Regions from separate parts of the Billgrantia sp. C5P2 genome, predicted to be linked through region 2. Evidence: riboswitches for the same ligand, from Rfam matches in the RefSeq annotation. Region 2 holds a riboswitch; the other holds the start of a gene.

Region 1 (14,933 bases), 2.4 Mb from region 2:
GGTGGCATCTACACCTGCGATCTGTTCCACGACGACCAGCCCACCCCGATCCGCCTGCGTTCGGGGCGTCGCTTCATCTCCATGCCCTATTCGCTGGAGATGAACGATACCATCGTCTATGCGGTGAACAAGGTGGAGCCGCGCCACTACCTGACCATGCTCAAGCGCCACTTTGACCGGCTCTACGCCGAGGGCGCGGAGTCGGGCACGGTGATGTGCATTCCGACCCACAACTACCAGATCAGCTGCCCGCACCGCATCAAGGCCTTCGAGGAGGCGCTGGAGTACATCACCGGTCACAGCGACGTATGGGTCGCCACCGGCCGCGAGATCGCCCAGCACTATCTTTCTCACCACTACGATGACGCCCTGCATGACATCGACGCCAAGGCCGCCGCGGCAGGGAGGAGCTGAGCCATGTCCCTCGAACCGGAATACCTGCACTACCCTTGGCGGCGCCACGGCTACGACCACGAGCGCTACGCCTGGTCGATGCTCGGTGATCGCCGGCCGATCCGCTGGCCCGGAGACAAGCCGCTGGCGGTATGGATCAACGTCGCGCTGCAGTTCTACCCGCTCAACCAGCGTGGCGTACCGTTCAAGGTGCCCAACGGCATGACCATGCCCTACCCGGACCTGCGTCACTACTCGCTGCGCGATTACGGTAACCGGGTCGGCATCTACCGCATGCTCGCGGCATTCGAACAACGCGGCATTCGTCCCACCTGGGCGATCAACGCTCAGCTCGCCGAGCAAACTCCCTACCTGCTGCAGCGCCTCAAGGCCTACGGCGGCGAGTTCCTGTGCCATGGCTGGAACATGGATCACCTGCACTACGGCGGCCAGGATCGTGACGAGGAGGCGGAGATCGTGCGCCGCTCGGTGACGATCCTTCGCGAGCTGACCGGGCAACCCGTTCGCGGCTGGCTGAGTCCGGCCAAGCACCAGAGCTGGAACACCCCTGAGCTGCTCGCCGAGAACGGTATCGAGTACTGCTGCGACTGGGTCAACGACGATCTGCCTTACCCCTTCTCCACCTCGCAGGGTGCGCTCACCATGATGCCGCTCTCCACCGAGGTCGAGGATCAATTCGTGATGTGTCAAAACCTGCACTCGGAGGAGAGCTGGGCGACTCAGGTAACGGACGCCTTCGACTATCTGCTGCGGGAGGGACGGGAGCAGGGCGGCCGACTGCTGGCGCTTAACCTGCACCCCTGGCTCGTGGGCCAGCCCCATCGCATCGGCTGCCTGGAGGCGGTACTCGACCATATCGTGGGGCATGCCGAAGTGTGGCAGGCCCCGGCGGGTGAGATTCTCGACGCCTACCGGGCTCAGACCATCAATGACTGAGGAGAGACGTCATGCCTATCGTGGCCTTTGGTAGCGGTGAGGCGTTCGAGGCGCATGTGCCGCTGGTGATCGTCGGGGCGGGCGCTTGCGGCCTGGTGGCGGCGCTTGCTGCCAAGGGGGCCGGCATGGACTCGGTAGTGCTGGAGCGCGATGCGCTGCCGCGGGGCAGCACCTCCATGTCGCAGGGGTTCATTCCGGCGGCGGGGACGCGCTTCCAGAAAGAGGCGAGTGTCGAAGACAGCCCGGAACTGATGGCCGAGGACATACAGCGCAAGAACGGCCACCAGGCTGACCCCGCTATCGTTCGCGCCCTGACCGAAGCCTCGGCCGGCGTGGTGGAGTGGCTGGCCGACGCTCACGGCGTGCCTTTCGACCTGGTGGAGGGCTTTCTTTACCCCGGCCACAGCCGCATGCGCATGCACGCCACCCCGCGGCGTACCGGAGAGGAGCTGATGGGCAGCCTGCTCAACGCGGTGGAGGCGGCGGGCATCGACCTGCTCACCGAAGCCCAGGTGGTGGATCTGCACGTGGACGACGCCGGCCGAATGCATGGCGTGACCCTCGAGCGCCCCGACGGCAGCCGGGAGACTATCGGCTGCGACGCACTGATCCTTGCCTGCAACGGCTACGGCGGAAATCCCGAGCTGGTGGCGCGTCACTTGCCGACCTTGAAGGATGCCCTCTACTTCGGCCATGAGGGCAACCAGGGCGACGCCTTGCTGTGGGGAGAGGCGATGGGCGCCAGCCTCAAGGACCTGGGCGCCTGTCAGGGGCACGGTTCGCTGGCGATGCCACACCAGACTCTGATCACCTGGGCGGTGATGATGCGTGGCGGGGTGCAGATCAACCGCGAAGGGCGACGCTTCTCCAACGAGCACGGCGGCTACTCGGAGCAGGCGGCCAAGGTACTCGCCCAACCGGGCGGGCTGGTCTGGAACCTGTTCGACCGGCGCATCCACCAGGCAGCGCTTGAATTCGAGGACTACCGTAATGCCCACATTGCCGGGGCGGTGCGCACCTTCGACAGCCTCGAGGCCATGGCAACGGTGCTGGCCCTGCCGCTGGAGGTCTTGCGCGAAACCTTCTCCGAAATGCACGCCCTGGCCGAGAGCGGTGAGGCAGACGACTTCGGGCGGAGTTTCAAGGCCGCGGATCTGTTGGAGGCGCCCTTTCACGCGATCAAAGTCACCGGCGCGCTGTTCCATACCCAGGGTGGGCTCGAGGTGGACACCCAGGCTCGGGTAGTACGGCGTGACGGCGCTACATTCCCCAACCTGTTTGCCGCCGGCGGCGCGGCGCGGGGTGTCTCCGGCTCGGGGGATAGTGGCTACCTTTCGGGCAATGGCTTGCTGAGTGCGGTGGTGCTGGGAGCTATCGCGGGTCGAGAGGCCGCTCGCCAGCTCGGCTGCGACTCTGCCGCCTGAGCGGAAGCCCAGGGCGTGGAGTAGGCTACTGATCGCCGGCCTCCGCCATCGCGACCAGTCGGACCATAGCGATTGCGGCTGACCGACTGAGCTCAGAGAGCGGGGCTCCGCATGTTTACGAGCCACTTGAAAAACATGGCATGATTTTACAATGTCGTGAATGACATTTTTTTACCGACTTGTTAATAAAGATAACGTTAATGGACCGTTAAGCTGCCACTCTATCGCTACACAGAGAAACAGGCCTTGCCTGAATCATGTATCGAAGAGAGGGCAGCTTGCCACAAGGTACGACTCGCGGCGCGCCATGGCGTCGCCTGAATACGTTGCAGAAGCGCTTGCTGGTTGGGTTGGTCATGACCTGGCTTGTCATCGTCGGGCTGCTATTGTTCGTTGCCTGGGGCAGTGGTCAGAGATTGCTGCACGAAGCCAACCTGTCTCACCTGGGGTATCAGGCGGAAATATTGAGTCGTGAATTACGCGATCGCCTGAATTTACGCTTTACCGCACTGGAGAGACTCTCTTCGCAACTTGCCGGTGTCCCGGGCGAGGAGGCCTCGCTTCTTCTACAGCATAATCCCAGCCTGCTGGCCTATTTCGAAGGCATCATCGTCAGCAATGCCGATGGCGAGCTTATCGCCGATCTGCCCGAGGTGCCGGGGCGCGTTGGCTTCGACATATCCGACACTGAATACTTCGATATGGTGAGCAATTCCCCCTGGCCTTATGTCAGCCGTCCCTTCTTTGGTCGGACCAGCCACCAGCCCTTGGTGATGCTACTGGTGCCTCGCCTGAATGACCAAGGGGAATTCGATGGAGTCGTCGGTGGGCTCCTGAACTTCGCCCATGGCCAGTTTTTCAACAGCATATCCTCGCTGACCTTTGAGCATAGTGGCCACGTAGCCATCTTCACCACCGACGGCGAGCCACTGTTCGTGCCTGGGTCCATAAGCCGATTCGTCGGATCCTTGCAGCGCCTCGACCCTCCGGATTTTCAGCTCGCCTTGGACGGGTGGCAGGGCGAGACACTCCATGAGTTGGATGGCGAGGCCGTGCTGGTGGGCTACCGCCAGGTGTGGGAAGCAGGCTGGGTGGTGGCCATGACAATGCCGCGCGAGTCGATGCTGGTGCCCTTTGAGGGCTTCCTGGAGCGGCTTTGGTGGACCTGGCTGGTGGCTGCACTGGTGCTGCTGGTCGTCATTCGCTGGCTGGTTGGGCACCAGCTCAAGCCGCTTCATCGGCTCGAACGGCAGATAGGAGAGATCGGCTCCGGTGCTCGGCACCAGTTGGAGCTCTCGACCAGCCTGAGGGAGCTGACACAAATCTCCCGTGCCTTCAACGGACTGGAGCAGGAGCGCAAGAAGGCCTTGCAGCACTCGAAGAACCGAGAGGCCTTTCTGGATGCCGTACTCGGCTCGACCCCAGTCGGTATGTTCGTTGCCGATCAAAAAGGCGACCTCATCTACCTCAACCCGGCCCTTTCGGCAATGTTGGGGCTTCGGGCCGATGCCTCGACAAATGATCTTTGGCAGCTCATTCATGAGAATGATCGCGAGGATGCTCACGACATGTGGCGGCATGCCATGAACCTGGGAAAGGAGTTCCTGCGCCAACTTCGGATGAGAGATGGCAAGGGCGCTTTGCTATGGGTCGAAATCCATGCCAGTCGGGTGCAGGGGGACGGCGATTCGCTGGGTATCGTGGGCACGATCAAGGACATCACCGAGCGGCAACACCAAGAAGCCTTGCAACGCTGGGAGGCCGAACATGACCCGCTTACAGGCCTGCTCAACCGCCGAGGTTATCAACGGCGTCTCGAAGACGCGATGGCTGATTTCACCAAACTCGGCACGCCTTCTGCAGTGATTCTCTTCGATCTGGATCGCTTTAAACCGGTAAATGACGAGGGTGGGCACGCGCTTGGCGATGAGCTGCTGCGCCGCGTGGCGCAGGTACTGGTATGGGAGGTGCGGCGCAGCGACCATGTCGCCAGGCAAGGGGGAGATGAGTTCGGCCTGCTGCTGCCGAGCTGCACGCTCAGCCAGGCCGTGACAATTGCCGAGTCACTGCGCGTTGCCATTAGCCAAGTCAGCGTCAGCCATGAAGGCAACGAGTACTTCGTGACGGCGAGCATCGGCCTCACCGCGTTCAATGAAGGGGATGAAAATCTCGATTCGATTCTGGCGCGGGCCGATGCCGCAAGTTACGACGCCAAGAAGCAAGGGCGCGACAAGGTCGTCGTGCACGACGGCGATGCCTCTGAAGGCCGCATATCGACCCCGACTGGCAGTAACGCGGCGGAATCAACCGAGAGAGGTGGGGAGCGTTAATCTGTCCGCCTCGCCCATCAACAGAGCACGATTGAGCTCCAGCGCCTCGCGCAGAAAGTCCCATAGTAGCCGCACCCGTGCCAGGCGGCGCTGCTCCTGGCGCGCGGTGATCCAGAACTGGCGCACGATCTCCACCTCGCCATTCAGCACGCTCTCGAGCCGGTCGCCGGTTTCGGCCATGAAGCAGGGCAGTACGGCGAGCCCGGCCCCCTGCAGGGTGGCGGCGTGCTGGGTGGTCACGCTGGTGCTGCGAATCGAGAAGTGCGGCGCCGTACCGACCACCGCGGGGTCGAGCAGCGGGTCGAGATAGCTCAACTGTTCGCTGAAGATCAGGTCGTCGACGTAGCCGATCAGTCGGTGTTGCCCTAGGTCGGAAAGTTTGGCAGGGCGGCCGTGGCGCTGAAAGTATCTCTGGCTGCCGTAGAGCCTTAGCCGGTAATCGCACAGCCGCGAGATGACCAGCCCCTGGCTCGCAGGGCGCTCCACGGTGATGGCGAGATCCGCCTCGTGGCGGCTCAGGTTGACCACCCGGGGCAGAGCCAGCAGATCCAGGGTTATGCCGGGATGACGCTCGCAGAAAGCCGAGAGCAGCGGGGCGATGACCCAGGTGCCGAATCCCTCGGTCACGCCCAGGCGGATCTGGCCGCCGAGCTGGCGATTCTGGTCGGAGAGGTTCTCACCCGCTTCGAAGGCGTGGCGGGCCATCTCCTCGGCGTGGGCCAACAGTTGCTGGCCGGCTTCGGTCAGGTGGTAGCCGTGGGTGCTACGCTCGAAGAGTTGGGTATTGAGTTTCTGCTCGAAGCGGCGGGTGCGCCGCGACAGGGTGGAGTGGTCCAGGCCCAGGCGCCGGGCGGCATCGGTGAGCCGCTGGCTGCGTGCCACTTCGAGAAAGATCTGGATGTCCTGCCAGTCGAGCATGGGGCCACTCTATAAGCGAGGCTGGTTGTGCATTCTTGCACAAATCTTGTGAAGAAGTACGCATTGTCATGCCTGTGGGCCTCTCTATAGACTCGAATTCATCAAGGTTCGTGTAAATCTACACATAAAGTCTAAGCCCGACTCAGCCTTATAACGACGACAAGCACGACAGGAGAATACCCGCCATGTCCGTTCGCGAAATTTCCATGTACATCGACGGCCAGGCCGTCCCGTCTCAGAGCCAGGAGTGGCGCGACGTCGTCAACCCGGCCACCCAGGAAGTGGTGGCGCGGGTGCCGTTCTGCACCGCCGAGGAGGTCGACCGCGCCGTGGCCAGCGCCAAGGAGGCGTTCAAGACCTGGCGCAAGACGCCGCTGTCCAAGCGCATGCGTATCATGCTCACGCTGCAGGCACTGATCCGCGAGCACACTGAGGAACTCGCTGCGCTGATCACCGAAGAGCACGGCAAGACCCTGCCCGACGCCGCCGGCGAAGTGGGGCGTGGTCTGGAAGTGGTGGAGCATGCCTGCTCGATCACCTCGCTGCAGTTGGGCGAGCTGGCCGAGAACGCCGCCAACGAGGTCGACGTCTACACCCTCAACCAGCCGCTGGGCGTGGGTGCTGGCATCACCGCCTTCAACTTCCCGATCATGCTGCCGTGCTTCATGTTCCCGCTGGCCATCGCCAGCGGCAATACCTTCGTGCTCAAGCCCTCCGAGCAGGACCCGAGCTCCACCATGCGCCTGGTCGAGCTGGCCCACGAGGCCGGCGTGCCGGCCGGCGTACTCAATGTGGTGCACGGCGGCCCCGACGTGGCCAACCAGATCTGCGACCATCCCGACATCAAGGCGCTCTCCTTCATCGGCTCCACCCATGTCGGCACGCACATCTACCGCCGTGCCTCCGAGGCTGGCAAACGCGTGCAGTCGATGATGGGCGCCAAGAACCACTGCGTGGTGATGCCCGACGCCAACCGCAGCCAGGCCATCAACAACCTGCTGGGCTCCGCCTTCGGTGCCGCCGGCCAGCGCTGCATGGCCAACTCGGTGGTGGTGCTGGTGGGCGAAGCCAATAAGTGGCTCGACGACATCGTCGAGGGCGCACGCAACATGAAGGTGGGCCCGGGCACCCAGCGCGACGCCGACCTCGGCCCGCTGGTTTCGCCTGCCGCCAAGGAGCGCGTGGAGCGCCTGATCGACGTCGGCGAGAAGGAGGGCGCCAGGCTGCTGGTCGACGGCCGCGGCTATCAGGTGGAAGGCTACCCGGACGGCAATTTCGTCGGCGCCACGGTGTTCGCCGACGTCAAGCCGGAGATGACCATCTACCGCGAGGAGATCTTCGGCCCGGTGCTGTGCGTGGTGAGCGTCGATACGCTGGATGAAGCGATCGCCTTCATCAACGCCAACCCCAACGGCAACGGCACCTCGATCTTCACCAACTCCGGCTGGGTGGCGCGCCGCTTCGAGAGCGACATCGACGTCGGCCAGGTGGGCATCAACGTGCCGATCCCGGTGCCGGTAGCCTACTTCAGCTTCACCGGTTCGCGTGGCTCCAAGCTGGGCGACCTGGGCCCCAACGGCAAGCAGGCAATCCAGTTCTGGACCCAGACCAAGACCGTGACCGCACGCTGGTTCGAGCCCGAGAACGTCTCCAGCGGCATCAACAGCACCATTTCGTTGGGCTGAACCGACACAGGCCGCAAGACGCACCCCCGCCGTTGCCGGCGGGGGTGCTTGCGTTTACAGGCGTTCACAGTTATTTACATCAAGATGCTAGAGTGACCTTGGATATCGGAACCTGACTCCGGAGACAAAGTGACAAGGTATCTTGCTATATGCCTTCCCTCCCTGTAACGGTGCTCGGGTTTCCCCCTTGGCTGCTGGCTTTGCTGTGTCTCGTCTCGCTCAACGCCCAGGCCATCGAGGTTGGCACTCTCAGCGAGGAGCGCAATCTGGGGCCGCACGTCGAGTTGCTGGAGGATGCCGGACGCCAATACGACATCGAGCAGCTGATGAATCGGGGGGATGCGCTGGCGTGGCAGGCGTCGAGGCAGGAGACCCTCAACTTCAGCTTCTCCGGTTCTGCCTGGTGGCTACGGCTGCGGGTCGAGAACGGCTCCAACGACGAAGTGCGCCGGCTGCTTGAGCTGGCCATGCCGCTGCACGACTATCTCGACGGCTACGTGGTGGACGAGCAGGGCGAGATCGTCAGCCAATGGCAGACCGGCAATCGCCGTAACTTCGATTCCCGCCCGATTGCCCACCGCACCTTCGTGCTGCCGGTCTATATTCCGCCCGGCGAGTCGCGAGAGATCTTCCTGCGGCTGGACACCCACGACGGGCTGTATGACGCCACGCCCCTCTACCTCATGAACGATGCCAGCTTCCTGGCCAAGGCCCAGCGCGAACTGATGGCCTTCAGCCTCTACTTCGGCGCGTTGATGGCCCTGCTGATCTACAATCTGCTGCTTTACATTTCCACCCGTGAGCGCTCCTTGCTGCTCTATGTGGCTTACCTTGGGTCCTTCTTCATTCTGATGTTCACGGCTCGAGGCTTTGCGTTCCAGTACTGGTGGCCAACACTACCGACATTCAACAATCAGATGGTGCCGATCAACATCGGTATCTTCGCCTTCTTGCTTGCTGTCTTCAGCGATAGTTTCTTGAGCCTGCGCCAGCACGCCCCGTGGGCGACCCGGGTACTTTTCGCGGTGGCCGGCCTGTGTCTGCTGAGTTCGCTACCGGCGCTACTGGGCCATTACGCTCCGGTGTTTCGTCTGATGATTCCTGCCGCCATCGTGCTCTCCTGCCTGTTGCTCGGTGTGGCGGTCTGGCGCAGCCTGCGCGGCGACACGCTGGCCAGGATCTATCTGGTGGCGTGGGGCGTGCTGCTGGTGGGCGTAGCGCTGTACTTCCTGCGAGTGGCCGGCATTCTGCCGTACAACATCGTCACCGAGTATGCCGTCCAGGTCGGTTCGGGAATCGAGTTCCTGCTGCTCTCCCTGGGGTTGGCCTGGAAGATCAACCAGTTCAAGAACGAGAAACTCGTTGCCGAGCGCGCCACCATCGAGCTGCAGCGCTCCCTCAACGAGCGCCTGGAAGACCAGGTGCAGCAGCGAACTCGCGAATTGGAAAGGGCCAACCGGCAGCTTACGATCCTGTCGCGCACCGATCCGCTGACCGGTTTGTTGAACCGCCGTCAGTTCCAGGAGCTGGTGGACCAGGAGCTGCAGCGGCGGCGACGCAACGGGCAGCCCTTGCTGTTCGCGGTCATGGATATCGATGACTTCAAACCCTACAACGACACTTATGGCCACCAGGCTGGCGACCAGGTGTTGATGCGGGTGGCAACGCTACTTCAGGACCACTTCCGGCGTGCCGGCGACCGGCTGTTCCGCCTGGGCGGGGAGGAGTTCGGCTTGCTGCTCGAGGTCGACTCCCTCAAGGCTGGCAAGCAGTTGCTGGAGCGGTATCGAGAGGCCCTCCAGGGGCTGGGAATACCGCATGAGGCGTCTCGGTATGGAGTGATCACGGCTTCCTTCGGTCTGGTGGCCTGCCAGGGATGCGAGGCAGTGCGCGATGTCCAGTCTCTCTATCATCTTGCCGACAAGGCCATGTACGAAGCCAAGGCGGGCGATCGCAACCGAGTGGTCACCTGTTCCCTGCTGCCTGAGACATGACGGAGGTTGCATGGACAGCGTCTTGACGTTGACGTTAACTGTGACGTGACAAGAGCGACAATATCCAGGAGAACGTCATGTCAGCCCCGCTCAGCCGCTTCCCCGTACCCGAATCGATCGACGACCTGCCGGAGGATGTTCGTGAGGCCATCCTGGCCGTGCAGGAGAAGGCCGGCTTCGTGCCCAACGTATTCCTGATGCTGGCACACCGCCCCGATGAGTTCCGCGCCTTCTTCGCCTACCACGATGCCCTGATGGAGCGGGAGTCCGACACGCTGACCAAGGCCGAGAAGGAGATGATCGTGGTCGCCACCAGCGCCCGCAACCGCTGCCTCTACTGCGTGGTGGCCCACGGCGCGCTGGTGCGCATCTACAGCAAGGACCCGTTGCTGGCCGACCAGGTGGCCATCAACCACCGCACCGCGCCGATCAGCGAGCGCCACCGGGTAATGCTCGACTTTGCCCTGTACTGCGGCCTGGAAGTGGGCGAACTCACCGACGAATGGCACGCACGACTCACCGAGGTCGGCTTCACCCACGACGACATCTGGGACATCGGCGCCATCACCGCCTTCTTCGGCCTCTCCAACCGCCTCGTCACCCTCACCGGCACCCCGCCCAACCCGGAGTTCTACCTGATGGGAAGGGTGCCGCGGGAGAAGAAGTGACTGGGTGTGTGATTCTGGTTCCGTTCAGGCGCGGCAGGCTTCCAACAGCATCCGCACCGGTTCCAGCTGGCTGACGTGCAGTGCTAGCACGCTGTCGCCGAGGGCGTCGTCGGTGGGGCGGATCACGGCGAATTCGCCTTCTTCGAGGTGGAATTCGTGGATTTCGCGGGGGCCTTCGGGTGTCCGGCAGTGGATGGAGCGGTAGGCGTCGTCCTCGCCGTAGGTCAGGCGGTGATAGACCTTGAAGAAGGTGTAGAGCGTGAGGCCTTGGTCGAAGGCAGGCCAGCGTGCAGGGATGGTGCGTGTCTCCTCGTCCAGCAACGGCCCCTTGGCCTCGGCGGCGGCGATGGCGTCGGCCAGCGGCTTGGCCAGCAGCGAAGCATTGTTGCGCGGCAGCGGGGCGGCATTGTCGATGGCTTGCTGATGCTCAGCGCTGACCCGGGCCAGGTCATCGAGCGATGCGATGCGGTAGTCGCCATGCGCCAGGTCGGCAGGCTCGAAGCCGCCATTTTCCCAGCCATGGATGACCCGCAGCGTCAGGCGGCCGCTTGCCATGGGCTCGCAGACCAGCGCCTGCAGGGCGACCCGCAGGTGCAATTGGCGCTCGATGGCCAGGTTATCGAACGCGGAATAGGGGTCGGCAAAGATCTGGTGAAGGTGCCCGGGGGCGTGTTCCTTGGCTTCGCTGAATGACATGGTAGGTCCCTGCGGGGGAGAAGTGTTCTGGTTTTGTCGTTGTTATATCATTCCAGGGGCTCCAGGTCATATCGGCCCGAAGGTGGCTGGCTTGAGGCCTGAAACGACAATTCATTCACCTGTCGCCAGGGGAGTCTCGCTGCGGCGAGGCTGAGAGAGCGCACGGCGCTGACCCTGGAACCTGATCCGGTTCATACCGGCGGAGGAAGTGCGACATGCCCTACCTGACGTCAGCCGTGCTCGGCGCGGCGCTTTTGTGCTTTGCTTTTCTGGGCCTGCGTGCCCGCCGGGCCGATGGCCCCCTCGACGACTACGTGACCGCGCGCAATTCCCAGTCGGCTTCGACCCTGGGGCTTTCGTTCCTGGCCTCGGGGATGGGCGCGTGGATTCTCTTCGCGCCGCCGGAGATCGGCGCCTTCGTCGGCCCCGTGGCGCTGGCGGGTTACGCCATCGGCTCGGCGCTGCCGTTCATCGTGCTGGGGCTCTACGGCCCGGCCATCCGCCGCCACCTGCCCGAGGGCCGCAGCATCGGCGAGTTCGCCGAGGCGTGTTATGGCGCCGGCGTGCGGCGCTGGGTGTCGCTGGTCTCGATCCTCTACATGGCCTGCTTCCTGGCTGCAGAGTTGACCGCCATCGGCGCGATCACCGCTCTGCTTTCCGACGTGCCCCCGGCGCTGGTAGTGGTCGGCGTGGCCCTCACCACGCTGCTCTACACCGCCGTCGGCGGCCTGCGAGCGAGCCTGGCCACCGACCGCTGGCAGGCGTGGCTGCTGATCGCCCTGCTGCTGGTGGTCGGTGGGGTTGCGCTTGTGCGCCTGCCCGAGATGCCCATCGAGGCGGCGCTGCCGCCGATCCCCGTGGGCAGTGCGTTGGGCGTGGCGCTGACGCTGATCATTGCGGTCACGGCCGCCAACCTGTTCCACCAGGGCTACTGGCAGCGGGTATGGGCGGCGCGTGACGACCATGCCCTCAACCGTGGTGCCTGGCTGGGCGGTGCGACTACCGTGGCGGTGGTGGCCCTGGTGGGCGGGCTCGGTATGCTGGCGGCGATGAGTGGCGTGGCCCTTGGCGAGCCGCCGATTCCCTTCTTTGCGCTTCTGGGCGAAGCACCGGGCTGGCTGGCGCTGCCGGCGCTGGTGCTGGCGGTTACGCTGGTAGCCTCCAGCGTCGATACGCTGCAGAACGGCATCGCCTCGCTGGTAGTGGCGGGCTCCGGCAGGCGCGGGCTCTCCATCGGTGCGGCCCGGTTGGCCACCGTGGCACTGATGGTGCCGGTGGTGGTCGTGGCGCTGCAGGGGCTCTCGGTACTGCGGCTGTTCCTGATTGCCGACCTGCTGTGCGCTGCCATCGTGGTGCCGGTGCTGCTCGGGCTGTGGCGGCGCATGACGCCGCTGGCCGCGGTAGCCGGGGGCGTGGCGGGCCTGCTCGGCGCGATCCTGCCGGGCTGGTTGGCCCAGGGTAGCCTGGTGGCCGGTGTGCTGGCGGCGAGCTTCCCGGGCAGCATTCCCACACTGCCGCCTTTTCTCGGCGCGTTGGCGGCCTCGACGCTGGTGAGCCTGGCCGTGGCCAGTGCGGTACCTCACGAGCGCGTCCGCACGCTGTGAGTCGGCCATGGCAGGTCTATGCTGCTAGAAGATCCTTGCGACCTAAGATTTCTTGTGTTGATTATTTTGATAAAGATGAGGTAAATATTTAACACACTCAACAACGACAATCGTGAGGATGGTATGACACAGGACTCCACGACAGCGCCGGGGCAGCTGGCTCGCGTGCTGGCCCGCAAGGATGTGTTGGCGCTGGCCTTCGGCGCCATGATCGGCTGGGGCTGGATCGTGCTGACCGGCAGTTGGATCCAGTCCGCCGGGAGCTTGGGTGCGATCACGGCCTTTCTGATCGGTGGGCTGATCATCGTGCTGGTAGGCCTCACCTATGCCGAACTCGCTTCCGCCATGCCCCAGGTAGGCGGCGAGCATGTCTACAGTTATCGTGCCTTGGGTCACTTCGCCTCCTTCCTGTGCACCTGGGCGATCACCCTGGGCTACGTCAGCGTGGTGGCCTTCGAGGCCGTGGCGCTACCCACCGTCGTCGAGCATCTCTTCCCCAACTATGCCGTGGGGCATTTGTGGACCGTCGCCGACTGGGACGTGCAGGCGACCTGGGTGGCCGTCGGTGTGGCCGGCTCGGTACTGATGATGTGGGTGAACTACGTGGGCATCCGCACCGCGGCACTGCTGCAGAAGCTGGTGACCCTGCTGATCCTGGTGGTGGGTATCATGTTCATCACCGGGGCGCTCTTTCAGGGCAATACCGCGACCATGGAGCCGCTGTTCTCTGTCGAAGAGGGCGTCGTAGGGGGCATCATGCTGGTGATCATCATGGTGCCCTTCATGTTCGTGGGATTCGATGTCATCCCCCAGGCAGCCGAGGAGATCAACCTGCCGTTTCGCGAGATTGGTCGAGTGTTGATGATCTCGGTGATCATGGCGGTGTTCTGGTATTCGTTCATCATCCTCGGCACCGCCTTGATGCTGAATCCCGACCAGCTGGCTACCAGCTCCCTGGCCGTACCGGATGCCATGCAGGCCGTCTTCCAGGCGCCATGGGCGGGCAAGTTGATGATCCTGGCCGGTATCGCCGGCATCGTCACCAGTTGGAACGCTTTCTACGTGGGTGGCTCGCGGGCGATCTACGCGCTGGCCCATTCCGGCATGCTGCCGGCCTGGCTGGCCAAGCTGCACCCCAAGCACCGCACCCCCACCAACGCTATCCTGGTGATGGGTATTCTCTCCTCGATCGCGCCGTTCTTCGGCCGCCCGGCCCTGGTCTGGCTGGTCGTGGCCGGCGGTCTCGGCATCGTCATCGCCTACCTGTTCGTGGCGATCTCCTTCGTGGTGCTGCGGCGTCGCGAGCCGGAGATGCCGCGCCCGTTCCGGGTGCGCCACGGCAAGCTGGTGGGCAGCCTGTCGATCCTGCTCTCTCTCGCTCTCATCGCCCTGTACATGCCCGGCAGCCCCTCCGCGCTGGCACCGGTCGAGTGGTTGATGTTCGCCGGCTGGATGCTGATCGGCCTGGCGCTCTATGCCTGGTCGAGGAAGCGCTATGGCATCGCCTACAGCGACCGCATGATGAAGCGCGAGCTGGCCGGAGCGGATCCCTACCCGGGTCGCTGAGGCATCGCTGCTGTCTTGCGAGGCCACGTCGGCGTGGCCTCGGTGGATAGCGGGACATTTGCCAGCTCGGCCTCGGGCGGCCACCCTCAGTAGATCACCCGATCGAAACGGAGACCGCCCCATGAGTGACACCTCGGACCCGCGCCGCCGCCATTCCGCCCCGGTGGTGGATGGCGTCGGCAAGTCGGCCAGCCGCGCCATGCTGCGCGCGGTGGGCTTCCACGATGAGGACTTCACCAAGCCCCAAGTGGGTATCGCCTCCACCTGGAGCATGGTCACGCCCTGCAACAGCCATATTCACGAGCTCGCCGAGCGTGCTCGCGACGGGGCCGATTCGGCCGGCGGCAAGGGCGTCATTTTCAACACCATCACGATTTCCGACGGCATCGCCAACGGCACCGAGGGCATGAAGTATTCGCTGGTCTCGCGCGAAGTGATCGCCGATTCCATCGAGACCGTGGCCGGCTGCGAGGGCTTCGACGGCCTGGTGGCCATCGGCGGCTGCGACAAGAACATGCCGGGCTGCATGATGGGCCTGGCGCGGCTGAACCGGCCAAGCGTGTTCGTCTACGGTGGCACCATCCAGCCGGGGGCAGGGCATACCGACATCGTCTCGGTGTTCGAGGCCATGGGTGCCCACTCGCGCGGCGACATGGACCTGATCGAACTCAAGCAGATCGAGGAGACGGCAATTCCCG
Region 2 (14,933 bases):
CTTGGTTGGTCGGCAATCCTTTCTTGGTCGAGCGCAGTCGTGAATCGTCGCCTACTGGTAGACGTGAAAGCCGCGCCCACTCTTCCTTCCCAAATAACCGGCCGCCACCATGCGCCTGAGCAGCGGGCAGGGGCGATACTTCGGGTCGCCGAAGCCCTCCTGCAGCACTTCCATGATCGCCAGGCAGACGTCCAGGCCGATCAGGTCGGCCAGCGCCAGCGGCCCCATGGGGTGGGCGGCGCCGAGCTGCATCGACTGGTCGATGTCCTCGGCGCTGGCGGCGCCTTCCTGCAGCAGAAATGCGGCCTCGTTGATCATCGGCACCAGCAGGCGGTTGACGGCGAACCCGGGCGAGTCGGCAATGGCTACCGGGGTCTTGCCCAACTCCTTGGCCAGCGTCTCGATGCGTGCCACGGTGGCGTCACTGGTCTGCTCGGCCCGAATCACCTCGACCAGCTTCAACACCGGCACCGGGTTGAAGAAATGCATGCCCACCACGCGTTCGGGGCGCTCGCACACGGCAGCAAGCCGGGTCAGCGACAGCGACGAGGTGTTGGACGCCAGGATGGCGTCATGGCTCAAGCGGCTCAGGTCTCGGAACAGCTTTTCCTTCAGCGCCGGCTGCTCGGGCGCTGCCTCGATGATCACCTCGCAGCCGCGCAGCGCCTCCAGCGAGGTGGTCAGTTCCAGGCGCGCCATGGCCTCGTCCTTTTCGGCCTCGCCAAGCCTCTCCTTGGCGACCAGCTTGCCCAGCCCCTTGTCGATGGCGGACTGTGCACGGCCGAGCTGATCGTCGGCTACGTCGTAGAGCTGCACGGGGAAACCGCTCGCGACCAGTACCTGGGCGATGCCCTGCCCCATGGTGCCGGCGCCGACCACGCCGATGGCTTGTTGGCTCATGGTGTCTCTCCCGTTCAGTGCTTGCGCGCTTCTTCGCGCAGGACGAATTTCTGGATCTTGCCGGTGGAGGTCTTGGGCAGCTCGGTGAAAATCACCGTCTTCGGCACCTTGAAGCGCGCCAGGTGGTTACGGCAGTGCTCGATGATGTCGGCCTCGGTCACCTCCCCAAAGCCCACCTTGAGCTTGACGAAGGCACAGGGCGTCTCGCCCCACTTCTCGTCGGGCTTGGCCACCACTGCGGCCTCTTCCACCCCGGGGTGAGAGTAGATGGCGTCCTCGACCTCGATGGTGGAGATGTTCTCGCCACCGGAGATAATGATGTCCTTGGAGCGGTCCTTGATCTCGATGTAGCCGTCCGGGTGCCACACGGCGAGGTCACCGGTGTGGTACCAGCCGCCCTCCAGCGCCTGTTCGGTGGCGGCCTCGTTCTTCAGGTAGCCTTTCATCACATTGTTGCCGCGCATCAGGATCTCGCCGATGGTCTCGCCGTCCTTGGGTACCGGTTCCAGGGTGTTGGGGTCGGCCACGCAGAGCGCCTCGAGCATGTGGTAGCGCACGCCCTGGCGTGCCTTGATCTTCGCCCGCTGCTCCAACGGCAGCTCGTCCCAGGCCTCGCGCCAGGCACATACGGTCACCGGCCCATAGACCTCGGTGAGGCCATAGACGTGAGTGACTTCGATGCCCAGCTTCTCGACCCCGGCGATCACCGAGGCGGGCGGCGCGGCGCCGGCGGTGGTGACCTTCACCGGATGGTCGAATTCACGCTTGTCTTCGGCTGGCAGATTGACCAGGCCGTTGAGCACGATCGGCGCACCGCTGAAGTGGGTCACCTTCTCGTCGACGATCAGGTCCATGATCTTCTTCGGGTCGACCCTGCGCAGGCACACGCTGGTACCGGCATTGGCGGCGATGGTCCAGGGGAAGCACCAGCCGTTGCAGTGGAACATCGGCAGGGTCCAGAGATAGACCGGGTGGTGCGGCATGGCCCATTCGAGGATGTTGCTCACCGCATTGAGGTAGGCGCCGCGGTGATGGTAGACCACGCCCTTGGGCTTGCCGGTGGTGCCGGAGGTGTAGTTGAGCGAGATCGCCTGCCACTCGTCCTCGGGCAGGCGGTAGGCGTAGTCGGGGTCGCCCTCGGCCAGCAGCGCCTCGTACTCCAGCTCGCCGATATGACGCGCCTCGCCCTCGAACAGGGCATCGTTCACGTCGATTACCAGCGGCTTGATGGCCAATCGCGAGACGGCGTCTTCGATCACGTCGGCGAATTCGGGGTCGACCAGAACCGCCTGAGCCTCGCCGTGTTCCAGCATGTAGGCGATGGCCTCGGCGTCCAGGCGAATATTGAGCGTGTTGAGTACGCAGCCGGCCAGTGGCACGCCGAAGTGCGCCTCGAACATGGCCGGCACGTTGGGCAACATGGCGGCCACCGTCTCGCCGGGCTGGATGCCGCGCTTTTCCAGCGCCGAGGCGAGCCGACGGCAGCGCACCCAGGTCTCGCTCCAGCTGCGGCGAATGTCGCCATGGATCACCGCCGGGTAGTCGGGGTAGATGGAGGCGCTACGCTCGATGAAGGTCAGCGGCGATAGCGCCACATGGTTGGCCGGCGTCTTGGGCAGGCCCTGTTCGAAGATGCTGTCGTTCATGGTGGGCTCCGGGTGAAAATGTCGTTATTGTGTGGTGCGATTCCAGCCTGCAGCGGCCGGCGAGTCGGCCGGCCGCTGCCAAAGCTCAGGTAGCCGAGACGTCGAAATCGGCCAGACTCTTCATGCCTGCTTCGATCACGCTGCGGTTGGCGCGGCCGACCGGCAGCCACTGGCGCAAGGCGTAGTCGGCGGCGGCCAGCTTGGCCCGGTAGAACGGCTCGTCACTGCCGCTGGCTCGCGCCGCGCTGGCCTTGAGCGCCGCCCGCCCCATCTGCCAGGCGCACAGCACATGGCCGGCCAGGCTGAGGAAGGGTGTGGCATAAGCCTGGATGACGTCTGCGCCCCGCTCGGGGTCTCGGCTCTGCTCGAGCACGATCTGCATGGCGGCGCACAGGTCGGCGGCACCGGCGGCCAGGCTCTCACCCAGGGCAGCGAGTTCACCGTCGGCTTGGAGTTCTCGGGCCGTGGCCTCGACCTCCTCGATCAAGCCGGCCAGCGCCGCCCCGCCGTCGCGGGAGAGCTTGCGCCCCGCCAGGTCGAGCGCCTGGATGCCGTTGGTGCCCTCATAGATCGGCGCAATACGTGCATCGCGCAGCAACTGGGCGGCGCCGGTCTCCTCGATGAAGCCCATGCCGCCATGCACTTGCACGCCCATGGAGGCGATGTCCACGGCCTGGTCGGTGGAGAACGCCTTGACCACCGGAATCAGCACGTCGACCCGGGCCTGGGCGGCTTCGCGCTCGGCAGCCTCCGAGGCGTGCCGCGCCACGTCGAGCTGGGCGGCACAATAGAGCGCCAGGGCGCGCAGGGCATCGGTACGGGCACGCATCGAGAGCAGCATGCGACGCACGTCGAGATGCTCGCTGATGGTGGCTTCGCTGCCCCGTGCTTTTCCCTGTACACGGTCCAGGGCGTAGGCGAAGGCATGCTGGCAGGCACGCTCGGCCACGCCGATACCCTGCACACCGACCTTGTGGCGCGCCTCGTTCATCATGGTGAACATGTGGTTGAGGCCGCGCCCCTCCTCGCCCACCAGGTAGCCGATGGCACCGTCTCTTTCGCCGAAGCTCAGGGTGCAGGTGGGGGAACCGTGAATGCCCAGCTTGTGCTCGATGGAGGCGCAGGTGACATCGTTGCGCTCGCCCAGCGATCCATCCTCGTTGACCAGATACTTCGGTACCAGGAACAGCGAAATTCCCTTATTGCCCTCTGGAGCATCGGGCTTGCGCGCCAGCACCAGATGGATGATGTTCTCGCTGGCGTCGTGCTCGCCCCAGGTGATGAAGATCTTCTGACCGAACAGGCGGTAGTGGTCATCCTCCGGAACCGCTCGAGTACGCACCTTGGAGAGGTCCGAGCCGGCCTGGGGCTCGGTAAGGTTCATGGTGCCGGTCCAGTTGCCCTCGACCAGCTTGGGCAGGTAGATCTCCTTGAGCGTGTCGCTGCCATGATGGGCCAACGCCTCGATGGCGCCGGCGGTGAGCATCGGGCACAAGCCCAGCGCCATGTTGGCCCCGTGCAGCATCTCCTGAACGCTGCTCGCCACCACTTCAGGCAGGCCCTGCCCACCCAGCGCCTGGGACACGCCGATGCCGTTCCAGCCCCCTTCTACATAGGCCCGGTAGGCCTCGGCAAAACCGTCGGGCAAGGTCACGCCGCCATCTTCCCGGCGCACGCAGCCCTGGCGGTCACCGCTGGCATTGAGCGGCGCCCACACCTCACCTGCCAGCTTGGCAGCTTCCTCCAGCACCGCCTCGACCAGGTCGGGGCTAGCCTCGTCGAAGCCGGGCAGATCGAGCGAACGATACTCGAGCAATTCCTCGAGCACGAAGCGGAAGTCACGAACGGGGGCGGCAAAGGGAAACATGGCACTACCTCAGGAAAAATGATAACGGCGATAGTAGATTCACTACTTTTCGTTAACCATTATCCCTAGGTCGCACCGCACCGCAAAGCGCCCGATGCAAGGGGCATCGGGCGCTTTGGGAAAACCAACACGGACCGAGAGAGCCCCTCAGCGGCGGGCGTCGCTGTCGAGCGGCTCCTCGATTCGCTCGCGCTCTTCGCTTGGTGGCAGGTCGATATCGTCTTCATCGGGATAGTAGGCGATATGCGGCTCATCCGGCGGCGGCGGGCCAACGACAGGCTCGGCCACCTCCACGTCGGGCACCAGATCGGAAAGATCCTCCATGTACTCGTGCTCGATGGCGCCTTGGACCAGCTCCTCGGTCACAGTGAGCTCAGCGCCCGCCGACGACATCGGCGTCGAGGGTGCAAAGGGCGCTACCGGCACCGGTGCCGGACGCACGCTGCGCCGCCAGGTGAAGAAGCCCACCAGGAACAGGCTCATGGCACCGAAGGCCCAGAACAGACCGGCATCTCCCACCCAGCCCATCACTGGAGAGATCAGCGGAGGACTCACCGTCGAGCCAATGGCGTTGATCAGCAGCAGGCCCTGGCTCATGCGTACCAGCGCACCGGCCGGCGCGCGGTCAGCGGCATGGCTCACCGCCACCGGATAGAGCGCAAAGACCCCGCCGCCCAGCAGGAACAGGAGCGCCGCCAGCACCCAGGTCGTCAGCGGTAGCAGCAGCATGGCTGCCGAAATCAAGGCGCAGAAGGCACCGATCATGATCAGCACGATCTGGCGATCGTGGCGGTCGGACCAGCGCCCCAAGGGGTACTGCAACAGCATGGCACCGAGCACCACCACCGCCATCATCTGCCCCACCTGACTCACCGTGAGACCGATGCGCTGCAGGTAGAGCGGCAGCAGTGTATAGACGGCGGCCACCGCCAGACCCGAGCCGAAGCTGCCCATCACCCCAGTGGGCGTCATAGTGATCAGACGCATCGGAGACAGTGGCTCGGCATGCTCGATCAGCGGTGAGACCCGCGGGATCATGGCCATGGGCAGCACCGACAGCGAAGCCAGCAAGCCGATGACCATGAACGGCGCCGTCTCACCCATGGCATCGGTGACGCCGAGCAGCAACTGGCCGATCACCCCGGCGGCATACAGCGAGATCATGTAGAGCGCCAGCAGTCTACCGCGCACCTTCTGGTCGCCGGAGGTAAGCAACCAGCTCTCGATGACCAGATAGACGCCAACGGTGGCCCAACCGCCGATCAGGCGCAGGGCGAACCAGGCCCAAGGCTCGAAGAACAAGGCCTGCAGCAGCACGGTAACCGCCACCAGCGAAGCAAAGCTGCCATAGGCGCGGATATGGCCGATACGCAGCAATAGTCGGTCGTTGAACATGGCGCCCAGCGCCAGACCGATGAAATAGGCGGACGAAACCCAGCCGATCACCACCGGCGACTCCCCTGCCGCGTCCAGCCGCAGGGTGATCAGGGTGGCCAGGAAGCCGTTGCCGATACCTAGAATGAAGAGCCCCAGCAGCGGTGCCAGGGCCATAGCCAACAATTGCCGCGACATGAGCGCGCCTCTCGACAGAGAACTACAAAAAAGAAAAGATGCCAGAAAACGCCATAGAACGCTGCCCATGGCCCTCATGAAAGGCAGAAAATGACCAACTCTCAGGCGGGGCGGCGCGAATCATACGCTCGCCGGCGCCAGTGTCAAACGGTTATTCTCGGCACCTATTGCAGGTCAGAAAAAAGCACCATCATCGCAGCTAAAAACAGCAAGACGCACTAACACCGATTCACTCAGCGTTTCTGCAACAGGACCACATCAGCGGCAGGAAACTCGACGCTCATGTCGTGATGCCCGGCCAGCCACTCGAAGCTCTCCTCGCTGAAGAAGCAGACGTGGGTCGGATCGAGGATATAGTGCCAGCGGGCGAAGGCTTCCTCGCTGGTCATGCGTTTGGTCATCAGCCCCAGCCAGCCGTCGTCGGGCAGCAGCGCTACCAGGCGATCGAGCTCACGCCCCGGCGCGAACAGGTGTTCCACCACCTCGGTGGCGGTGATGAAATCGTAGCGGCGCTCGAGTACGGAGGTGTCCGATGCGTAGAAAGGATCGTAGATCGCCATGGGGTGGCCCGCCTCCTCGAACATCACCGACAGCGTCGGGCCTGGGCCGGCACCGAAGTCGAGGCCGCGGGCGCCCGGCGCCAGCCGGCTCTTCAGCGGTTCGAACAGCCGCGACAGGAAGCGCCGATAGTCGGGGTCGTCGGGGTGGTTCTCGTGCTGGTCGTAGACCGCCCGCTCCTGCGCGGGCGAGAGGCGCTGAGCCGTCGGCACGTACGCCAGCCGGCACTCCTCGCAGCGGTAGTAATCCCGGCGCGCATCACGATGGAAATGGCGAGAATGTGGGCTAGCGCATAGCGGGCAGGTCGGCATCGTCGTATCCTTTTGGGCCTGGCGAACCACAGGCTACAGAAAACACATCTCAACGAGGAGGCCGGCAATGCTGTCAGGTCTGGACCACCTGGTCATTACCGTGACCGACATTTCCCGTGCCGTGGACTTCTACTCTCGCGTGCTCGGGCTCGAAGTACGCTATCGCGATCGCGAGCGTGTCGACCTGATACTCGGCGATATCGCTCTGCGCCTGCACTGGACCGCTACCGACATCGAACCGCGTGCCGCCACCCCCACGCCGGGCAGTCTCGACCTCTGCCTGCGCAGCCTGCTGCCGCTGGATGAGGTCCAGCGGCACCTGGAAGCCCTGGAAGTCGAAGTGGAGCTCGGCCCCGTCACCCGTCAGGGTGCCAATGGCCTCATCGAATCGCTCTACCTGCGCGACCCCGACGGCAACCTGCTGGAAATCAGCCGCCCGCTCAAGGAGGCGCTCGAATAGCTGCCTCCCTGGCAATGTCGCCCACGGCCGGTATCATTGACGCAAACCATGAACGACTGGACGCCTCATGAACGATAGCCCTGAAAGCCGTAGCGTCATCGATTCGGGCGGAACGCCCGACATCACCCTGCCCATCGTCGTCTATGCCCTGTTCCTGGCAGGTATCGTCACGGGTGGCCTGACGACCCTGATCGGCGTGGTGATCGCCTACGTCTACCGTGGCGAGGGGCCTCACTGGTTCGATGAGCACTATCGATACCTGATCCGCACCTTCTGGCTCTCGGTACTCTATTTTGCCGTTTCCTTGCTGCTGACGTTGGTACTGATTGGCTTCGTGACCACGCTACTGGCTGTGGTCTGGCTGGTGATTCGCTGCGTCAAGGGCATCAAGCGCCTGCAGGAGCACCGCGCCCCCGACAACGTGGACGCCTGGCTGATCTGAGCCCATGAGCAAGACGCAGTCATCCACCGCCACCCTGCAGGGCCGAGCCATCGCCACGCTGTGGCGTACCCTGGCCGGCCGCCGCCCCGCCATGCTCTGGCGGCTGGCTCGCCTTGCCGGCCCGCTGGTGCATCGCTTCAGTCGGCGCGAGCGTGAGGTCACCGAGATCAACCTCGCCGAGGTCTATCCCGACCAAGGCACGGCCGAACGTCGACGGCTGGCCCAGGAGAGCCTGACCCACTCCACCGCCACCATGCTCGAGCTGGGCTTCGCCTGGATGGCCACGCCACAGCGGGTCGAAGGTTCAATTCTCGAGGTACACGGCCGAGAACTGCTCGACGATGCCCGTGCCGAGGGGCGTGGCGTCATCGTGCTGGCACCGCACTTCGGCAATTGGGAAGTGCTCAATTTCTGGCTCTCCAGCCATTTCCCCTTCACCGCCATGTATGAGCCGCCCAAGATCGCCGAACTCGATACGGTGATCCGCCAAGGGCGCGAGCGCATGGGCGCGAGCCTGGTGCCGACCAACCCGCGTGGCGTTGCCGCCCTGCTCAAGGCGCTCAAGCGCAGCGAAGCAGTGGGTATCCTGCCGGACCAGGAGCCCGACTGGGGCAGCGGCGTGTTCGCCCCCTTCTACCACCGCCTCGCCTACACCGCGACCCTGCTGCCCAAGCTGGTGGCCCGCACCGACGCCCGCGTGGTCACCGGCGTGGCCCGGCGCCTTCCGGGCCGCGGCTTCGCCATTCACTTCCTGGCCGCCGACGAGCGGGTCTACTCATCGGACGAAGAGCAATCGGCGACCGGCGTGAACGCCTGCGTGCAGGATGCCATCGCCCTGGACCCGGCCCAGTATCAGTGGGAATACAAGCGCTACCGCAAGGTGATCGAGGAGCAGCAAGGTCATCCGGAGCACAAGTCGTTCCGGCTGTATTGAAAGCCCATTTCGCTTCGGTGACTGGCAAGACGGGCTCTTCCTGCTAGACTGGCCCAGACGCTTGACGGGGTGCCGGTGGAACCGGCTGAGATCGCCATACGACATTGCTTGCTTGTGAGCAGTCGTCACGGCGGGGCCCGTAGAACCTGATCCGGCTCGTACCGGCGTAGGGATCAAGCGGTGGCCCCATTGCGGCAAGCATCCCTCACCTGCCCCCAGCCACCTCTTCCTTCCTCCCGCCCACGCTCCGGATCCGATTCGATACCGGAGGCAAGATGGGCTATCGCTTCAACGACCTGACCAACGCCTGCCACGACGACTGGCGAGCCTACATAGAGCACGATTTCGTGCGCGGCCTGGGCGCCGGCACGCTCGCAGAGGGCGCCTTTCGCCACTATCTGCAGCAGGACTACCTGTTCCTGATTCACTTCGCCCGTGCCTACGCACTGGCCGCCTACAAGAGCCGCAACCTCGCCGACCTGCGCCAGGCCCATGCGGGCCTCAAGGCTATTCTCGACGTGGAGCTCGGCTTGCACGTGGGCTACTGCCGCGAATGGGGCATCGGCGAGGAGGCGCTTGCCGCGCTGCCCGAGGCACGGGCGACAATGGCCTATACCCGTTACGTACTGGATACCGGCAACCGTGGCGACCTGCTCGACCTGCACGTGGCGCTGGCCCCCTGCCTGGTGGGCTACGGCGAGATCGCCAATTGGCTGAACGCACAAGCCTTCACGCTGCGCGGCAAGACCAACCCTTATGACGCCTGGATCGCCATGTACGAAAGCGACGAATTCCAGGCCGCCATGCACGCCGAGCTGGAGTGGCTCGATGCCCGCCTGGCCGACGTCACTGCGGCGCGCTTTGTCGAGCTGGCCGAGGTGTTTCGCGACGCCACCCGGCTCGAGATCGATTTCTGGCAGATGGGACTGGATCGAGCGATCTGACCCGCTGCCATGCAATACCCGCCGACATGGCGGGCAAACACGCTTGACGGGGTGCCGTTGAAGACGGCTGAGATCATGCAGCGCCGCGCGCCCAGCATGGATCCCGTTGAACCTGAACTGGCTAGGACCAGCGTAGGGATCAAGCGACATGCAGCCGGGCGCCGCCCTGTTGCCCCTGTCCTCCCCAGCTGTCCTCCCTGACGACCCACAACAAGGGAGAACACCCATGAGCAAGACCCAGCACTTCCTCGCCGATACCGCCATGGTCGACGAGGCTGCCATCCAGCCGCTGCCCGGCTCGCGCAAGGTCTACGTCCAGGGTTCACGCCCCGACATTCGCGTGCCTTTCCGCGAGATCTCGCTGTCGCCCACCCGGACCTCCGGCGAGGACGAAGAGAACCCGCCGCTGCTGGTCTACGATACCTCGGGCCCCTACACCGACCCCGAGATCAGCGTCGATCTGCGCCGCGGCCTACCGGAGCTGCGCCGCGCCTGGATCGAGGAGCGTGGCGACACCGAATTCCTCGACGGCCCCACCTCCGACTACGGCAAGCGCCGGGCCAACGACCCCATGCTGGCCCAACTGCGCTTCGACCTGAAGCGCACGCCACGGCGCGCCAAGGCGGGTAAGAACATCACCCAGCTGCACTACGCCCGCCAGGGGATCATCACCCCGGAGATGGAGTTCATCGCCATTCGAGAGAACCAGCGCCGGCAGGCGCTCGGTACTGAGGAAGTCGAACGAATTCTGGGCCACCAACATCCGGGCCAGGGTTTCGGCGCACGCCTGCCGGAAGAGATCACCCCGGAATTCGTGCGTGCCGAGGTGGCCGCCGGGCGGGCGATCATCCCCTGCAATATCAACCACCCGGAATCGGAGCCGATGATCATCGGCCGCAACTTCCTGGTGAAGATCAACGGCAACCTGGGCAACTCGGCGGTCACCTCTTCCATCGAAGAGGAAGTCGACAAGATGACCTGGGGCATCCGCTGGGGCTCGGATACCATCATGGATCTCTCCACCGGCCAGAACATCCACGAGACCCGCGAGTGGATCATTCGCAACTCGCCGGTACCGATCGGCACGGTACCGATATACCAGGCCCTGGAGAAGGTCAACGGCGTGGCCGAGGATCTCACCTGGGAAGTCTTCCGCGACACCCTGATCGAGCAGGCCGAGCAGGGCGTGGACTACTTCACCATCCACGCCGGCGTGCTGCTGCGCTACGTACCGCTCACCGCCAAGCGTGTCACCGGCATCGTCTCACGCGGCGGCTCCATCATGGCCAAGTGGTGCCTGTTCCATCACCAGGAAAGCTTCCTCTATACCCACTTCGAGGAGATCTGCGAGATCTGCAAGCAATACGATGTGGCGTTCTCCCTGGGTGACGGCCTGCGCCCAGGCTCGGTGGCCGATGCCAACGACGAGGCGCAGATGGCCGAGCTCAAGACCCTCGGCGAGCTGACCCATATCGCCTGGAAGCACGATGTGCAGGTGATGATCGAGGGTCCAGGCCACGTGCCGATGCACCTGGTGAAGGAGAACATGGACAAGCAGCTCGAGTACTGCGACGAGGCACCCTTCTATACCCTGGGCCCGCTGGTCACCGACATCGCTCCGGGCTACGACCACATCACCTCCGGCATCGGCGCGGCGATGATCGGCTGGTACGGCTGCGCCATGCTCTGCTACGTCACGCCCAAGGAGCACCTCGGCCTGCCCAACAAGGACGACGTCAAGACCGGCATCATTACCTACAAGATCGCCGCTCACGCCGCCGACCTCGCCAAGGGGCATCCGGCCGCCCAGCGCCGCGACAATGCGCTGTCCAAGGCGCGCTTCGAGTTCCGCTGGGAGGACCAGTTCAACCTCGGGCTCGACCCGGACACCGCGCGCGAATACCACGACGAAACGCTGCCCAAGGACTCGGCCAAGGTGGCCCACTTCTGCTCCATGTGCGGGCCCAAGTTCTGTTCCATGAAGATCAGCCAGGAGGTGCGTGACTACGCTCGGGACAACGGCCTCGATGGCGATCAGGAAGCGGTCATGAAGGGAATGGAGGAGCAGGCGGAGAAGTTTCGCCAGGCAGGAGCGGAACTCTACAAGGAAGTCTGAGCCACGACGCTGCAACGACACGCCGGCCCCAGGGCCGGCGTGTTTTTTTGTCGCCACAGGCGACAGCACGGAACGCTCGGATGTAGCCTGTAGAAACCTGCAAGGACCAAGTGCGGAGGGAGCAAGCCCATGCCACACCTGCACGTTGCGCTGGTAACCGAGCGCCCTGAGGTAAGTCTGATACCGATTCTGCAGCTTCGCCCCCAGCGAATCGTGCTGATACCGTGCCAGTCATCGCCCCAGGCGGCCGAACGACTGGCGATCCTGCTGCGCCATGAGCTTCCCCCTGGAACCGACATCGAGACGCGCGCTCGCCTTCCCCTCGACGAGCCCCATCGCTGCGCCCAATATGCTGACGAACTGGCCGAAACCCTGTATCGGCAGCAGTTCGACACCCCCTCCCTCTCGGTCACCCTCGATGCGGGTGGCTGCAGTACGCTTACCGCCCTGCTGTTTCAGCAGGCCATGCAGCGCTGCTCCGCCGACTGGCTGTACGTGGACATTCGGGCCGGTGCGCTCTACCGCATGGCTTACGATAGCCCCGGCTCCGCTCCCGAGATCATGGCCATCGAGCCGGTACTGGACGTCGATCGCTACCTGCAAGCCAACGGTCGCAAGCGAGTTCGGGCCCTTTCCGACAGCGCAAGCTGGCACCAGGCATGCACTCAGCGCAGACACCTTACCCGCTACCTCGCCCATCACGCCGACCGTCTGGCCGAACTGCTCGGAGAACTGCACGACATGGTGCACGGCGAGGGGGGCGTGCTGGAGAGTGCCAATCCCTCGGCAGCCCGGCTACGACCCGGCGCCGAGCGCCAGCGGCTGAAGGCATCGCCATGCTTCCCTGCCACCGATGCGCTGAAGGCGCTGGACGAGACCGGCCTGCTGCACTGGGCGAGCGACGCACCGGAGGTCATTGACATCGATTCCGTGGAAGGCGGGCGCTACCTGGGCGGCGGTTGGTTGACGGAATACGCCTGGCTCAGCGCCCAGGAGGCCGGGCTATCGCAGGTCTGCAGCGAGGCTCATATCCTCGACCTGAGCGGCCAGCACAACGGAGAGCCCGTGGTATCGGATTGCCTGGCGGTAGAACGCAACCAGCTGTTGTTCATCGAGTGCCTCATCGCGCGCCCCGGCGCCACGGCCTGCATCGAGCAGGGCCTGAAACGGCTGCACGGCATGCTCAACCATTCTGCGGGGCTCGCCGCCACCCGCGTGCTGCTGGCCTGCGGTGAATTCGACAAGTCCCGTCAGCGGCTCACCGAGCTGCAGCACCTACAGGGTATGGAGGTCGAAGTCGTCGAGAACGGAGACCTCAAACACCTCCCTGCCCTGCTGGCGAGCTGGAAGGAGCACGGCAACTGGCCGGGAGGCTGATTGGCCAGCAACGAAATCGCCCCCATGGCGTTGCCAATGGGGGCGCGGTCAGATGCGCACAGGCGAATCGCCTCAGAAACGGTAGCGAACCCCGACACTTGCCGCGTCGAAGGTGTAGGACGACTTGTCCAGATAGCGCATGTAGTCGGCTCCCACCGCCAGGTTGGGCACCACATCGAATTCGGCGCCGCCGCCATACGAGAAACCGCTCTCGCTGTCGGTGTCGAAATCCACTTCGGTAAAGCCCGCCAGGCCATACAGGCGGAACTCCTGCGAGACCGGCAGGATGCCCTTGGCGTAGGCGCCCACCAGGTAATCGAGCTCGGCCGCGCCGTCGGAGCCACCGGTGCCCAGGTGGGCCTCGGCGCCGAAGTAGTCGTTGAATTGCATCCCACCGTTGAGGCGAAGCCCCACGGAATCGGCCGAGGAGCCTTGATCGGGATCGAGCTCCCAGAACATGGCGTCGGCGCCGGCATAGGCTTGGGGATACATCGGCATCTGATACTGCTGGGCCTGGGCCGAAGAAGCAAAGGCGGTGGCCATCAGCATAGCAGTGGAAATGGCGAGCAGTTTCATAGCGCACCTCCATTAAGAAACACTGTTTCCATACATCGCCTTCAGTCTGGTACAGAGTCGGAATGCACGCAAGACGAATCTACGCGCGGCAAGCCCGGCGCCGAGGCAGACTCAGCGCGGTGACAGGCTGAGGACGACGATGCCGCCCAGTACGATCGCCCCACCGATCAGCTGCATTCCCGACAGCATCTGTCCCAGCACCAGGTAGCCAAGCAGCAGCGAGGCTACCGGCTCGACGTTCATGACCGGCGCATTGCGCGCCATCTCCAGCCGCGGCACGCTGATGAACAGCACCGAGAATGCCACGCTGTAGAGCAGCGCCAGTGCCACCAGCGCTCCCCATCCCATCGGGCTCGCTGGCAACGCCATGCCACCCGGCACCAGTTGCAGTACACCGGCGACGATCATCATCACGAATACCGTGAGCATGGTCAGCAGGCTGCGCAGCGTGCTGCCCACCTCACCCAGGTGATGCTCAGTGATCCACAGCGCGCAGGAAAAGGCCGCCGCGGCTCCCAGGCCGAAGGCCACACCGGGCAGCCACTGCGGACCGAGTGCCTCGGGGCTCGCCAGCCAGGCGGGGACATCGAGCACGACCACCAGGCCCACCAGGATTGCAGCCATGATCAGCGTCGCGCGCAGCGTTGGGCGTGGGCCGCCCAGTGCCCAGGTCAGCAGCGCCAGCTGAATGGGAAAGGTATTCATCAACAGCAGCGCGACCACCACCGGGATGCGCGCCACTGCCGAATAGAGGCAAAGACTCTGGATCGCGACCATCAGTCCCGCCAGCAGCTGCCAGCGCCCGGTTCCGACCGGTAGCGACAAGCGCTTGCCCTGCCACAGGAAAAGCGCCCCCAGCACGGTGAGCGCCACGGCGGAGCGCACCAGTACGGCGAGCAGCAGCCCGGTGCCCTCGTCGAAGGCCAGGCGGGCCGCGACATGGTTGCCGGCGAACAGAGTGGCGACGCAGGCCAACAGCAGGACGGCAAGATGGCGCGGCAGCAGCGAGGCGCTGCCAAGCGCCGCGGTATTGGTCGACATGGCGGTTCCCGCGATATTGGAGGCCATCAGCATGCCAGCATTTTCGATAGACGGCTAATCAAATGCTGGCTTGACCTGGAGCAGGGCCGGTGGCGACGCCAGGATGATAGACTAAAGTCTGACGTCTATCCTGCCTCTAAATCCTCTTCGTGTGGAGCCCCGATGAACGCCTCGGTACTGGTCATCAAC

The links. Region 2 has a riboswitch for thiamine pyrophosphate ahead of thiC (phosphomethylpyrimidine synthase ThiC). Riboswitches for the same ligand answer to the same signal wherever they lie in the genome.
Region 1: another riboswitch for thiamine pyrophosphate. It lies ahead of ACRWQA_RS03925 (sodium:solute symporter family transporter); the one in region 2 lies ahead of thiC (phosphomethylpyrimidine synthase ThiC).

What each region holds. Positions count from the first base shown of each region.
Region 1 covers NZ_CM128542.1:809,678-824,610, forward strand. The annotation lists gene ACRWQA_RS03880 (polysaccharide deacetylase family protein) at 1-414, shown strand, start outside; gene ACRWQA_RS03885 (polysaccharide deacetylase family protein) at 418-1,350, shown strand; gene ACRWQA_RS03890 (FAD-dependent oxidoreductase) at 1,362-2,774, shown strand; gene ACRWQA_RS03895 (sensor domain-containing diguanylate cyclase) at 3,053-5,104, shown strand; gene ACRWQA_RS03900 (LysR family transcriptional regulator) at 5,078-6,022, opposite strand; gene ACRWQA_RS03905 (CoA-acylating methylmalonate-semialdehyde dehydrogenase) at 6,208-7,707, shown strand; gene ACRWQA_RS03910 (sensor domain-containing diguanylate cyclase) at 7,857-9,701, shown strand; gene ACRWQA_RS03915 (peroxidase-related enzyme) at 9,779-10,369, shown strand; gene ACRWQA_RS03920 (hypothetical protein) at 10,394-11,065, opposite strand; TPP riboswitch at 11,183-11,291, shown strand; gene ACRWQA_RS03925 (sodium:solute symporter family transporter) at 11,281-12,669, shown strand; gene ACRWQA_RS03930 (APC family permease) at 12,793-14,235, shown strand; gene ilvD (dihydroxy-acid dehydratase) at 14,357-14,933, shown strand, end outside.
Region 2 covers NZ_CM128542.1:3,215,619-3,230,551, forward strand. The annotation lists gene ACRWQA_RS14835 (3-hydroxybutyryl-CoA dehydrogenase) at 52-900, opposite strand; gene ACRWQA_RS14840 (acyl-CoA synthetase) at 915-2,546, opposite strand; gene ACRWQA_RS14845 (acyl-CoA dehydrogenase) at 2,632-4,413, opposite strand; gene ACRWQA_RS14850 (MFS transporter) at 4,561-5,985, opposite strand; gene ACRWQA_RS14855 (class I SAM-dependent methyltransferase) at 6,219-6,854, opposite strand; gene ACRWQA_RS14860 (VOC family protein) at 6,922-7,314, shown strand; gene ACRWQA_RS14865 (DUF4870 family protein) at 7,382-7,756, shown strand; gene ACRWQA_RS14870 (lysophospholipid acyltransferase family protein) at 7,761-8,690, shown strand; TPP riboswitch at 8,746-8,880, shown strand; gene tenA (thiaminase II) at 8,966-9,634, shown strand; TPP riboswitch at 9,672-9,790, shown strand; gene thiC (phosphomethylpyrimidine synthase ThiC) at 9,861-11,750, shown strand; gene ACRWQA_RS14885 (PDDEXK family nuclease) at 11,880-13,127, shown strand; gene ACRWQA_RS14890 (porin family protein) at 13,200-13,703, opposite strand; gene ACRWQA_RS14895 (EamA family transporter) at 13,815-14,744, opposite strand; gene ACRWQA_RS14900 (acetate/propionate family kinase) at 14,907-14,933, shown strand, end outside.